DNA from 3 places in the Colwellia sp. Bg11-12 genome. Region 2 is predicted to be linked to each of the others. Evidence: predicted binding sites of a transcription regulator. Region 2 holds the regulator's gene; each other region holds the start of a gene.
What was found. Region 2 encodes sigma-54, which starts transcription at its own class of promoters, with help from an activator protein. Its sites were predicted from a motif close to GTTGGCACGNNNNTNGNNT; they were not measured.
Positions count from the first base shown of each region.

Region 1: a site for sigma-54 is predicted at 1,723-1,741, ahead of H4J39_RS05420 (DUF2884 family protein). Genes of this name have one in related genera too.
Region 3: a site for sigma-54 is predicted at 2,864-2,882, ahead of H4J39_RS04980 (FlgO family outer membrane protein). Genes of this name have one in related genera too.

Region 1 is NZ_JACGUZ010000056.1:245,164-249,436, forward strand. It holds gene H4J39_RS05410 (cold-shock protein) at 198-404, shown strand; gene zapE (cell division protein ZapE) at 504-1,628, shown strand; gene H4J39_RS05420 (DUF2884 family protein) at 1,802-2,611, shown strand; gene H4J39_RS05425 (hypothetical protein) at 2,744-2,938, shown strand; gene H4J39_RS05430 (EAL and HDOD domain-containing protein) at 3,035-4,258, opposite strand.
Region 2 is NZ_JACGUZ010000071.1:180,239-184,511, reverse strand. It holds gene lptB (LPS export ABC transporter ATP-binding protein) at 1-313, shown strand, start outside; gene H4J39_RS09730 (RNA polymerase factor sigma-54) at 387-1,895, shown strand; gene hpf (ribosome hibernation-promoting factor, HPF/YfiA family) at 1,919-2,206, shown strand; gene ptsN (PTS IIA-like nitrogen regulatory protein PtsN) at 2,252-2,707, shown strand; gene rapZ (RNase adapter RapZ) at 2,738-3,592, shown strand; gene H4J39_RS09710 (HPr family phosphocarrier protein) at 3,606-3,881, shown strand; gene mgtE (magnesium transporter) at 3,999-4,273, shown strand, end outside.
Region 3 is NZ_JACGUZ010000056.1:140,143-144,415, reverse strand. It holds gene H4J39_RS04990 (TonB-dependent siderophore receptor) at 1-1,598, shown strand, start outside; gene H4J39_RS04985 (LPP20 family lipoprotein) at 1,614-2,081, opposite strand; gene H4J39_RS04980 (FlgO family outer membrane protein) at 2,122-2,778, opposite strand; gene H4J39_RS04975 (flagella assembly protein FlgT) at 2,974-4,137, shown strand; gene arsJ (organoarsenical effux MFS transporter ArsJ) at 4,149-4,273, opposite strand, start outside.

The DNA.
Region 1 (4,273 bases), on a different contig from region 2:
TCTTTCTGTGAAAGATATAAAATGCACGCAGCTAGAAAGTACTACCTATATTTATGTACCAAGTTTCGAAGTTATGTTAGTAGCTCGTCCTGTTTAATAAGTCATAGCAACACTCTCAGCAATATCGTTTTTTGTCGTTAAATTTATTTAATGACTGAAACAAAATTAAAATTATATTAAACAAATAGGATACTATTATGTCTACAACTACTGGTACAGTAAAATGGTTCAACGAGTCTAAAGGTTTTGGTTTCATCGAGCAAGAATCTGGTCCTGACGTTTTCGCACATTTCTCTGCAATCTCTGGCGACGGTTTTAAAACTCTAGCTGAAGGCCAAAAAGTACAGTTTACTGTTACTCAAGGTCAGAAAGGTCCTCAAGCTGAGAACATTCAAGCTCTTTAATTTTGTATGTTGAGTTAACCTAGGTTACCTCATACAAATAAATTGCTAAAAAGGGTAAGACTTATGTCTCACCCTTTTTTTGTGGAAAAAATTTAGTTTATGCTCTCAGCTTATCAGTCGTTATCTGCTTTAAATCACTTTAAGTATGATCATGCACAAGTTAATGCAGTTATAAAACTCAATGAGCTCTCCCAGAAAATTTATCAGCAAGAACAGCAGTCTTGGCTGACTAAACGATTTAATAAACCCATTATTATTCCCGGAATTTATTTTTATGGCAGGGTTGGGCGTGGTAAAACCATGCTTATGGATCTGTTCTTCCAACATTTAGCGATCAAAGCAAAAAAACGTATTCACTTCCACCGATTTATGGAAGAAGTTCATCAGCAATTAAATTTATGCTCAGGGAAAAGTGATCCTTTAACATTTATTGCGAAGAACTGGGCAAACAATATTAAGGTGCTATGTTTTGATGAATTTTTTGTTTCAGACATTGGTGACGCCATGTTACTTTCGGGTTTGTTTCAGGCACTTTTTCAGCAAGGTATTATTTTAATTGCCACATCTAACAGCCAACCCGAACAACTCTACCGAAACGGTTTACAGCGTGAACGCTTTCTACCGACTATTGATCTAATTAATAAGCATTGCCAAGTGTTATCGGTTGATGGAGACATTGATCATCGTTTAGGCCATTATGAAGTTGCCCTGGAATATCGTGATTATAGTTTTCCTCTGGCTAAAAATAATACTCTGGTTAATCGATTCTTTGAAATTACAGGGAGTAAAGTAAGTTCAGGTTATATAACAGTTAACCACCGTAAAATAGCTTACCAAGCGAAAACCGATAAAACGATACTGTTTGATTTTTATGCGCTTTGCTCTGGCCCAAGAAGTCAGCGAGACTATATGCGTTTGGCTGATAGTTTTAAAATAATATTACTTGATCAAGTACCGCAGTTCACCGGAGAAAGAATTATTTCAGTTTCCTCTGGCGTGGAAGATGGCTATCAACGTGAGGGTAAAATATTGGGTGAACTTTGCCATTTAGATGACGAAGCTCGACGTTTTATTGCGTTGGTTGATGAGTTATATGATCGAAATATAAGACTTATTATTAACGCTGAAGTTGATATTGTTGACCTTTATCAGGGGCAACAATTAATTTTTGAATTTGCCCGTTGTCAATCAAGACTGATTGAAATGCAAAAAATATCATATTAACTAAAACTTTGCTTTTTTAACCAAATAATAGCTTTTTATTTTCTTCGTTATTGTTTGTTTTTATATACCCTATTGAATTTTATTACTTTTATTTTATGGCACCTATTTTGTAATAACGAGCTTAGTTATGCATTATTTAGTTAAAGACAACATTTAATAAGAGAAGGGATAATATGAAAACACTAATCGCTACGGCACTAATATTGGCAAGCAGCAGTTCATTTGCTTCTAAAGCATCATTTAACAATGACTCATGCAATGCAGACATATCAGGAGGCGTTAAAATCACCTCCACAGCCATTGAATTCTCAAGAGATAAAAAAGCGCTCTACAAAATTGTTGATAATGAAATGCTATACGTTAATGACAATAAAATCGCTTTATCTGATAGTCAGCAATCTTTAGTTACCGATTATGCTATGCGTATTAGATCTGCTGTTCCACAAGTAAAAGGGATTGCATTAGATGCTATTGATCTTGCGAGTGATGGCGTAAATTTAGCCTTTAATGAATTGCTAGGTGAGGGGAATGATATTAGTGCTGAAATTGGTGCCCAACTCTCAGAAATACGTAAAGAAATTGATGAAGGTTTTACTCACCATAAAGACATTTATTTTGATGAAAATGGCTTTTCAGGAGAAGATTTTTTCAATGAAGATTTCGAACAGCGTATTGAGAGTGCTGTAGAGCAAACAGTGCAAAATTCGATAGGCAGTTTGATGATTGCTGTCGGTCAACAGATGCTTTTTTCTGGGGGCGATATGGATGCCTTTGAAACACGTATGGAAGATTTTGGTGAAAAGATGGAACACGAAATGGAATCTCGTAGTAACGAAATAGAAACGCGAAGCGAGGAGCTTTGTCAGTCAGTTATCGCAATTGATGCTCTTGAAGATCAATTAACGGATGAGATAATTGAGCTAAAAGATTTTAATTTGCTAACCACCAAAGTTATGGCTAAAGACCGCAAAGATCTGATGTAGTATATCTATATAGTTGTGTAACGTCATTAGCGTTTATTATAGCTTCTGAACTGTTACTATAAATAAAAAACGAGCAAAGATTATAAATCTTGCTCGTTTTTATGTTCAGGAAGAACGGTATGTCACGGCCACATGGATGTGAAAGAGTGGCGATGTTCAGGAAGAACGGTATGTCACGGCCACATGGATGTGAAAGAGTGGCGATGTTCAGGAAGAACGGTATGTCACGGTCACATGGATGTGAAAGAGTGGGGATGTTCAGGAAGAACGGTATGTCACGGTCACATGGATGTGAAAGAGTGGCGATGTTCAGGAAGAACGGTATGATCTGTATTTTTGACAAATAACAAGTACCTCCGTCCATAGAGGTAATATCACAGGTAAACAGATGTAAAATTTGGTCTTTTAGCTTTTGAAACGAAGTTAACTATTGGTCATTTGGGATTGTTCATCAGCCCAATTGAGTGCTTCATTATAATCTTTAATGACTTTCTCTTTTTCAATACCTAATTTTTTCATGACAATAGTGGTTTTTTCCCATTGTGCATGTTCAATAAACTCTAACAATTGTATTAATTCAGCCAAGACTCCTTTTTTAGTGAGTAAAGGATCTTTTATTTCTTGAGCAAGGGGAAGTTTTTCTAAAACTGTTTCAAGTTTTTCATCTAAAATGGCATCAATTAACGACAATAGTCCGGTTAAAAATGCAATTGAGGTATTTACCGGAACACTAATATCTTTTGCGATAAGCTCACAAAATTTTGCTCTAGCCATTGCTGAATTGATTAACTCAGAAGGCTTGTCAGGGTTAACATTTATAGCAAACATTAGGCCTAAAAAGCGTTTTAACTCTTCAGAACCTAAGGTTACAAGTGCCTGTTTTATTGTAGATATCTCTTTGCTTCTTCGGAAAATTGCTGAGTTGACATATCTTAATAATTTATATGAAAGTGTAACATCACGCTCAAATACTGATGTAATACTGATTAAATCTAATTCGGGCTTTGATGTTTCATAAAGTAACTCAGCCATTGCTATTTGTGACGGAGATAGACTCTTAGTTTTTATCATTTCAGGTTTTGCAAAGAAAAAACCTTGGAACAGCTCAAAACCTAATTCTAACGCTTGATTATACTCGTCATATGTTTCAACTTTTTCTGCAAGTAATTTGATATCAGGAAAATTTACAATCGCCTGCTTAACTTCTTTTATCTCTTCAATAGTGGAAATTTTCCAATCTATTTTTATTATTTTGATATAAGGAAAGAAGTGGATCCATACTTTTTGATGTTCGTAGTCATCAAGCGCTAATGTGTAGCCTTGCTCGTAAAGATCTTTACAAATAGCTAATAGTTTTTTACCCGGCTTAACCGTCTCTAAAATCTCAACAACTACTTCATCAGTCGCTAGCATATTTGCGTAACCAAGGCTTAACGTTTCGAGTGTAAAATTAATAAAGGCGGGCTTATTCGCGGTAAATTCACCGATACCTAAGTTAAATTTACTTGCTTCGATCATTTTGGTTGTGGCTTCGTCGCCATCAATGTCAGGAAAAACGTTATCAATACTGTCTCTAAATAACAATTCATAGGCAAAAAGATTTTTGTCTTTATCTAGAATGGGTTGCCTTGCGGCATAAAAATACATAATAATTCCTGATCA
Region 2 (4,273 bases):
ATCAGGTGGTGAACGTCGCCGAGTGGAAATTGCTCGAGCTTTAGCGGCAGAGCCTAAGTTTATTTTATTAGATGAGCCTTTTGCGGGTGTTGACCCAATTTCAGTAGGTGATATCAAAAAAATTATTCTACACTTAAAAGAACGTGGTATTGGTGTCTTGATCACCGACCATAATGTAAGAGAAACCCTCGATGTATGTGAACATGCTTATATCGTTAGCCATGGTGAACTTATTGCAGAAGGTAATGCAGATCAAATTCTTGCAAATCAACATGTAAGAGATGTATACCTTGGTGAACAATTCACGCTATAGTAGCTAATAAGTTAATAATATCTTCGTATGTCGAAAATATTCAATTAAAAATAATAGGAAGTTAATGACCTAAATGCGCCCTACTCTACAACTCCGCATAGGACAACAATTAACCATGACGCCTCAATTGCAGCAAGCAATCAAATTGCTGCAACTGTCAACGTTAGAGCTTCAGCAAGAAATTCAAGAGGCCTTAGAAAATAATCCATTATTAGAAATGGATGAATCATCAAACAATGCTGAAGATAAAAGTACTGACAACCTTGAAGAAGCTCACACAGCTGGTACAGGTGATGTTAAAGAGAAAGCCGTTTCTGATGGCAGCGAAGACTCCACACCCACCATCGATGAAATCACCACCACTGAAGCAATGGATAAAAATGATATCCCTGAAGAATTAAACATGGATACTACCTGGGATGACAACTACACCGCAGGTGCGGCGAGTTCTAGTTCAGGACCCGCTTCAGAAGATTATACTTACCAAGGCGAAACTCAAGATTCCATTCAAGATCACTTACGCTGGCAAATGGAATTAAGCCCTTTCACCGAAACCGATCGTGCTATAGCTACCGCAATCATCGATGCCGTTGACGATGCTGGCTACTTAACCGTTTCCAGTGAAGATATTCTAGAAAGTGTTGCCATTGAAGGTGTTGAACTTGATGAAATAGAGGTGGTACTAAAACGTATTAACCTCTTTGACCCTGTTGGCGTTGCTGCACGTTCTATTTCAGAATGTTTAATTATTCAACTTAACCAATTTGACCCCGCTACGCCGTGGTTAGAAGAAAGTAAGTTGGTTTTACGTGACCATATCAATCTGCTGGGTAGCCGAGACTATCGTACGTTAATGCGTAAAACTCGACTCAAAGAAGAACAACTTCGCGAAGTCGTCCGCCTTATTCAATCACTTGATCCTAGACCTGGCGACAGTGTTATCAAAAGTGATGATCAATACGTTATTCCTGATGTTTCTGTTGAAAAGAAAAATGGTCGTTGGGTTGTTGAACTAAATCCTGATACAGCACCAAAGCTGTCTGTAAATCAGCAATATGCTTCGATGTCTCGCTCGATGAAGTCAACGGCAGACACACAGTTTATTCGCTCAAATTTACAAGAAGCTAAATGGTTTATTAAAAGTTTAGAAAGTCGTAACGATACCTTATTGAAAGTATCGAACTGTATTGTTCAACGACAAATTGGTTTTTTCGAACATGGTAATGAAGCCATGCGTCCTATGGTTTTAAATGATATTGCCGAAGCTGTCGATATGCATGAATCAACCATTTCTCGGGTAACGACACAAAAGTATATGCATACGCCACGGGGAATTTTTGAACTGAAATTTTTCTTTTCAAGTCATGTAGGGACAGAAAGTGGTGGCGAATGTTCATCAACCGCTATTCGTGCATTAATCAAAAAATTTGTCGCGGCTGAAATACCCGCAAAACCATTAAGTGATAGTAAAATGGCTGATTTATTAGCCACTCAAGGAATAAATGTTGCTCGGCGTACCATTGCAAAATATCGCGAGTCACTTTCTATTCCTCCTTCTAACCAACGAAAAAGTTTACTTTAACGAAAAGATGAGGAATTAAGCTTATGCAAATTAACCTTTCTGGTCACCATGTTGAAATTACCGAAGCTTTACGAGAAAATGTCAATGTAAAAATGGCAAAGTTGACCCGACATTTTGACCATATCAATAATGTTCATGTTGTTCTCACCGTTGAAAAATCAAACCAAATTGCAGAAGCGACGGTTCATGTTAGTGGCACTGATTTACATGCCAAAGCTGAAAACCAAGATATGTACGCCTCTATTGATAGTCTTGTTGTTAAACTTGATCGGCAAATATTAAAATACAAAGGCAAAACGAATCAGCATTAATGCTGTTTTTCACCTTTTCTCTAATCAAAAAATGTAAGTAGTGTAATGAAGTTGCAAGATATCCTAACCCTTGACTGCACACTCTGTGCCGTTAAGGGCACTAGCAAAAAAAAACTCCTTGAAATAATTAGCGCCACTGCGGCAAAAAAAATTGATAACCTTGATACGCATCAGCTATTTGAAAGTTTAATGGCGCGTGAAAAAGTAGGTTCTACTGGCATAGGTAATGGTATAGCTATTCCGCATGGGCGTTTGTCAAATACCTCACAAGTCATTGCCGTTTTACTGACCAGTGAACAAGCGGTGGCATTTGACTCTATAGATAATCGCGGGGTGGATATTATTATTGCGCTGTTTGTGCCCGAAGAGAACTGCCAACAACATTTAGAAACGCTACAAAGTATTGCACAAGTATTTAGTACCAAACAAATCGCAAAACAAGTAAGAAAGTGTCAAAATTCGCAAGAGCTTTTTAATTTAATAAAGCAAGCTGCACGTTAATAAATACAATAAAAAGTCAGGAAAATTTAAATGAAACTCATGATAGTCAGTGGTCGCTCAGGGTCAGGTAAAAGTGTTGCATTACGTGTGCTCGAAGATTTAGGCTACTATTGCGTAGATAATATTCCTGTTAACTTGTTGCCTGCATTAGCCCATACCGTCATCAATGATTATGACAAAGTAGCGGTTAGTCTAGATGTCCGTAATTTGCCCAATGACCCTAATGACGTTTCAGAAATATTAGATTATCTGCCTAAAACAGTAAAACTCGATATACTTTATTTAGACGCCGATGACTCTGATCTTATTCGCCGTTTTAGTGAAACGCGTCGTTTACATCCGTTAATAAAACAAAATATTCCACTCGATCAAGCGATTTCTTTAGAGAAAAAACTGCTTGAACCTATTTCTACACGTGCGGGGTTGTATATAAATACCAGCCAGTTATCACCTCATCAGTTATCTGACTTGGTGCGTGAGCGAATTTTGGGTAAAACGTCTGCATCAATGGTTGTCGTATTTGAATCTTTTGGCTTTAAGCATGGTGTACCTCAAGATGCAGACTATGTATTTGATGCCCGCTTTCTCCCCAACCCTTTTTGGGAAAAAGATTTAAAAGGTTTTACTGGCTTAGACCAACCTGTTCGAGACTTCCTTGCTAGCCAACCGATAGTCACCAAATTTATCTGGCAAATTAACAGCTTTATGATGACGTGGTTGCCCCACTTAGAAAGAAATAACCGTAGCTATATTACTATCGCTATTGGTTGTACGGGTGGAAAACACCGTTCGGTTTATATTGCGGAACTATTAGCGAACAATCTACGTAAAGAGCGCGAAGATGTTCAATCTCATCATCGCGATATTAAAATACAAAGTACCTAAGAATAATCATCGCATGCCAAAATATAATAAATCATTAACCATTAGCAATAAGTTGGGCTTACATGCACGTGCTGCCACTAAACTCGCCCAGTTAAGTCAAAAGCTTAATGCTAATGTAACGGTTTGCTTAGACGGCAAAGAAGCTGATGCCAGTAGTATTATGGGCTTAATGTTACTGGCGGGTGGTTATGGAAAAACCGTTGAAATAATCACCCAAGGAGAAGATGCTCAGCAAGCCCTCTTTGATGTTTGTCAGTTATTTTCTGATAAGTTTGATGAAGATGAATAAGAAAAATACTGAATAAAAAATAAAGTTAAGTTATCATTCATTACAACACCTTAGCCAGCATACCCTGACTAAGATGATAAATATAATTTTCGTATTACTGCGGCACAGGAAAACTTTATGCCGGAAATTTCAGAGCAACAACAAAATCATCAACGCCTGCAACAAGTCAATAAAGCACTTGGTAGCGGTATGTTTGTGCACGTTCGAAAATTACTACAGAATATGCCAGCTTATGATATTGCTTTAATATTAGAGTCATCTCACCCTAAAAGTCGTGCCGTTTTATGGCAACTCATTGACGTAGATAACCACGGTGAAGTCCTTGAAGAACTCAACGAAGAAGTTCGCAAAGGTATTTTAAAAACCATTCGCCCTGAAAAATTAGCAGAAGT
Region 3 (4,273 bases), on a different contig from region 2:
TCTTAGGCGATAGCAATGCCACGATCCAACAAGGTTATTTACCTAAAATAAATTCCGATATAGAAGATATTTCATATAGCCTTGGTTATAAAGTTTCTTTTGATAATGACGCTGCTATCGATATTTCATATACCTATGGAAAAAATCAAATAAACTACACTACGAGCGATTCACTTAATGCGTCTTATGCTAACTACTTATTACATACCAGTGATTTAACAACAGATGAACTTCGTACACAACTACCTCGTTCAGCTTTTGCCTACGGTTTGTCGTTATCACTAGAGACCGTTAATTTATTATTTAGCAAAGATTATGAAAATTATTCTCTGGTATTAGGCGCTGAATTTCGCCAAGACAAATACGCAATAATACCCGGAGAAACATACAGTTTTGAGGATTATGATACAAAAAACCATCAGCAATTATTTGAGCAGGATGCCGCGGGGGGAATTCAAGGCTTTCCCGGTGTTTCACCTGAACTTGGCGTTAATGAAAGCCGTAATGTTGTTTCACTTTTTGCTGAGTCTGTTACGCAAATCAATGACTTTTTACAACTTAGCGCGGCTATTCGCTATGATGATTATGATGTATTTGGTAACAGTAGTAACACTAAAATTGCGGCTCATTGGCAAGTAAACGACAACGTTATTTTACGTGGCGCTTATAGCACCGGCTTTCGTGCACCTTCGATGCAACAAATGTACTTCAATAACATTAGCACACAGTTTATTGTTGACGAAAGTGGCTCACTGTTAAGTGAAGAAGTTGAAACATTTAGAAATGATAGTACCTTAACAACTCGCCTTGGTGTTCCTACACTTAAAGATGAAGAGTCTGACAACCTCAGTATAGGTTTGATCTACAACCCTACGGATAATATTGATTTAAGTGTTGATTTTTATCAGATAAATATTGACGACCGTATCGTTATTAGCAGCAAATTAGGCATGGGAATATCTCCTTTACTCGATCAAGCTTTTATCGAAGAAGGTGTCACCAAAGGGCAATTCTTCTTGAATGGGGCGGATACAAAAACTCAAGGTACTGATATTGTCGCCACTTGGCAGACTCAAGCTTTAGCAGGGAATATTAATTTCACCCTCGCTGCAAACTTCACAAATACACAGGTAACAAAATTGTTTACGCCTAAACACAGTACGTTACACACAATTGCGGTTGAAAAGATTTTTTCAGAGCAAGATATTTCTATTATTGAAGAATGGCAACCACGCAGCAAAGTAAGCTTAAACACCCGTTATAAAAACCCATACTGGACAGTAAACTTATTACTCAACCATTATGGTAAGTACACGATAACAGATGGAGGAAAACAAACGTATAGTGAAGAATTGTTGACTGACGTTTCTATTAATTATCAAGTGTCAAAAAAGCTTTCTGTTACTTTAGGCAGTCATAATTTATTCAATGTCACGCCTGATGTAAATAGCATAGGAAACTCTCGAGGTGGCACAATTGAAAATGAACAGGGCGATATAATTGTTGAAAGTACGGGGGTTTTTAAATATTCGCGCCGCTCTGCCCCTTTCGGTTTCAACGGCGCTTATTATTATATGAATTTACACTATTCTTTTTAGACTGTGCTTTGCCTATTAATAATAAGTCACGTTTTTAATTTCACGCTTGGGTGCAGAGGCGACATAAATATTGTAAACATCTTCAAAATCTAAACTTAGCTCTGTGGTGTAACTGTCGCCTACCGGGTAGCTTTTTATTACTTTAGCCGCACGAATAATGCCATAAACTGACGCCGACACCTCGTGCTTTCCTAGTAATAATTGTGACATGGTCATTTCACCATTTATTTTTTGTCCGTAGACTTGCTCAGCAAGTTCCGCATAAGCGGCAAGTTTTGACGCATTAATAGCCATCAGCATCCGCTGTGTCTCATGTTCTGAATTTTGCAAACTAATCGGTGCTTGTCCAATAGCGCGTAAAAGAGGGAAGGTTTCGGGCTTCACACTTTGCCACTGTACGTGTTTATCATACATACTAGAACAGCTCGCGAGTAAAAAACCGATCCCCACAACAAACAATAAATTAAGAATTATTTTTTTCATCATAAATACCAAACGTTAGCCCTAAATTTATTTAAACAAACTAGTTAACGATTTCAATTGAACGTTCATCTTCAGCCAACATAACGCTGTTTCGAATGATTAATCCGTCTTTTATACGCACACTTTCATCTTGATTAATTTGTTCGCCGATGACCCAACTTGGAATAAATGATTGCGCTGTTGCAACAACGACACGTGATTGCATACCAATCATACGGGCGTTAATCATTACACCATTTTCTTGTTCCATCATGGTACCCGTCACTACGTAGTCAATTATCTGGCGTTCGGGTAATTCTTTCCAGTCACGACTAAATACATAATCACCCTGTGGAGTTACACGAATATGTCCTGTGGTTTTAAAATCAATAACCACTAAACCATGACGTTGTAATTCATGAACAAAGTTTTCTGATATTTGGTTACCAAGCCAATTGGTTGACTCAAGATCTGCTAACTCAACAAAAGAAGCAACCGCAATTGGTGTTTTAGGATTAACAAAAGAGCTACTTTCAAGCATCTGATAAGTAAGGCCTTTAACAACATCAGCTATCGCATGTCGAGGTAAATTAAAGCTGTCAATTTCACCTCGTACTTCTTGCTTTGATTTATAAAAGTCATCCTCTGCATTCATCATATTCATTGATGAACATGACATCAATGTTGGAATAAATAATGGAATAAGCCACTTTTTCATTGAGCTCCCCTTAATCGCCATTAAGCGAATAATAAGTCTAATAGTAATATCGATAATCGACATTAAAGAGTATATGGCAAATATAAAGCACAAATCGCGCCAATGTATGTAACTATTACTGTATAAAAATAAGTGGGCATAGAAACTGCATATTCATCTATCAATAATAAACCCATTTTTACTGACGGACATCTTATGCGCTTATTTATATCAGCTCTACTTTTATTTTTCATGACTAATTCAGCTATTGCTCAATGGTATGAAGCACAAGGCAAGTCAGTAATAATGCAAGGAAACAGTGAACGAGCAAAAACATTAGCCATGGAAAATGCGTTAAAAAAAGCGCTGTTGGTTGCTGGTGCTTCTGTTTCAAGTGTTCAAAAAACGGTTAACGGATTATTGACACAAAATGAAATTAATATTCGCGCAAGTGGGACGGTTAACTCCTTTGAACTTGTCGATGAAACCTATGAAGGAAATTTAGTCACTGTGACCATTCGCGCTGATATATTTCCACAGAGCAAGCAGTGTTTTTCTTCAGATTACCGTAAATCATTATTAATCACGCGCAGTAACTTAATGCATAGAGAACAGGCAAGCATTGGCAAAATTTATCCTATTGATAGTAAGTTAATGGAAAAACTTGCGTATAAAATTAATAATCAAGGCATTTACCTAGATACAAAATTATTGTTAAAAGAAAAAGCGCAATTTTCACGCTTAAACAATAGCTTGCAAATTGAAGCCATAAAAAACTTAACCATGTCGTTAGCAAATATTAGTGATACTCAATATGTGATGTATTCAGAAATTAATGATATTAGCTTTGAACAAGCAACCACTAACGGCTGGCAATTTTGGCAAGAAGATTTTTTTAACCGACAGTTTAGTGTCAGTCTATATATTTACAACGGTAGTAATGGCGAATCTGTGTTCAGTAAAAAATACCGCAGCTCTGCCCCATGGGAATTCGGAAAACGTCAACAAGTTGATGTTCACAGTGAAGTTTTTTGGCAAAGCCAATATGGTATGACTATCGAAAAAGTATTATCAGATATGATCGTCGACATAGACGAGAATATGATGTGCCAACCTACTCGTGGCAAGATAGTACAAGTTTCCGGTAATTCAATAACGATTAATTTAGGTAAACGACATGGCGTAAAAGTGGGTGATGAGTTTTCTTTATTACACCTAAATAATATTATTACCGACGCAGGGAAAACCTATGCTGGCTTTAATGTTAGCCCTTACAATGTAAAAGTAACGCAAGTATCTCAGCAAAGCGCGCAAGCTGTGACCACTGATGAGCAATTACTGGGTAATATACAGTTAAATGATTTAGCGGTGCGTTACTAATGTTATTAGCGCTATGAATGTGTAAGAGAAATTCTTTTAATAAGTAGCGCTGAAAGTACTGCAAATAATGCAGAAATAATTAAACACGTTATTAGGTCTGTAAATTGGTAGATAACACCTGACATTACGGTACCTA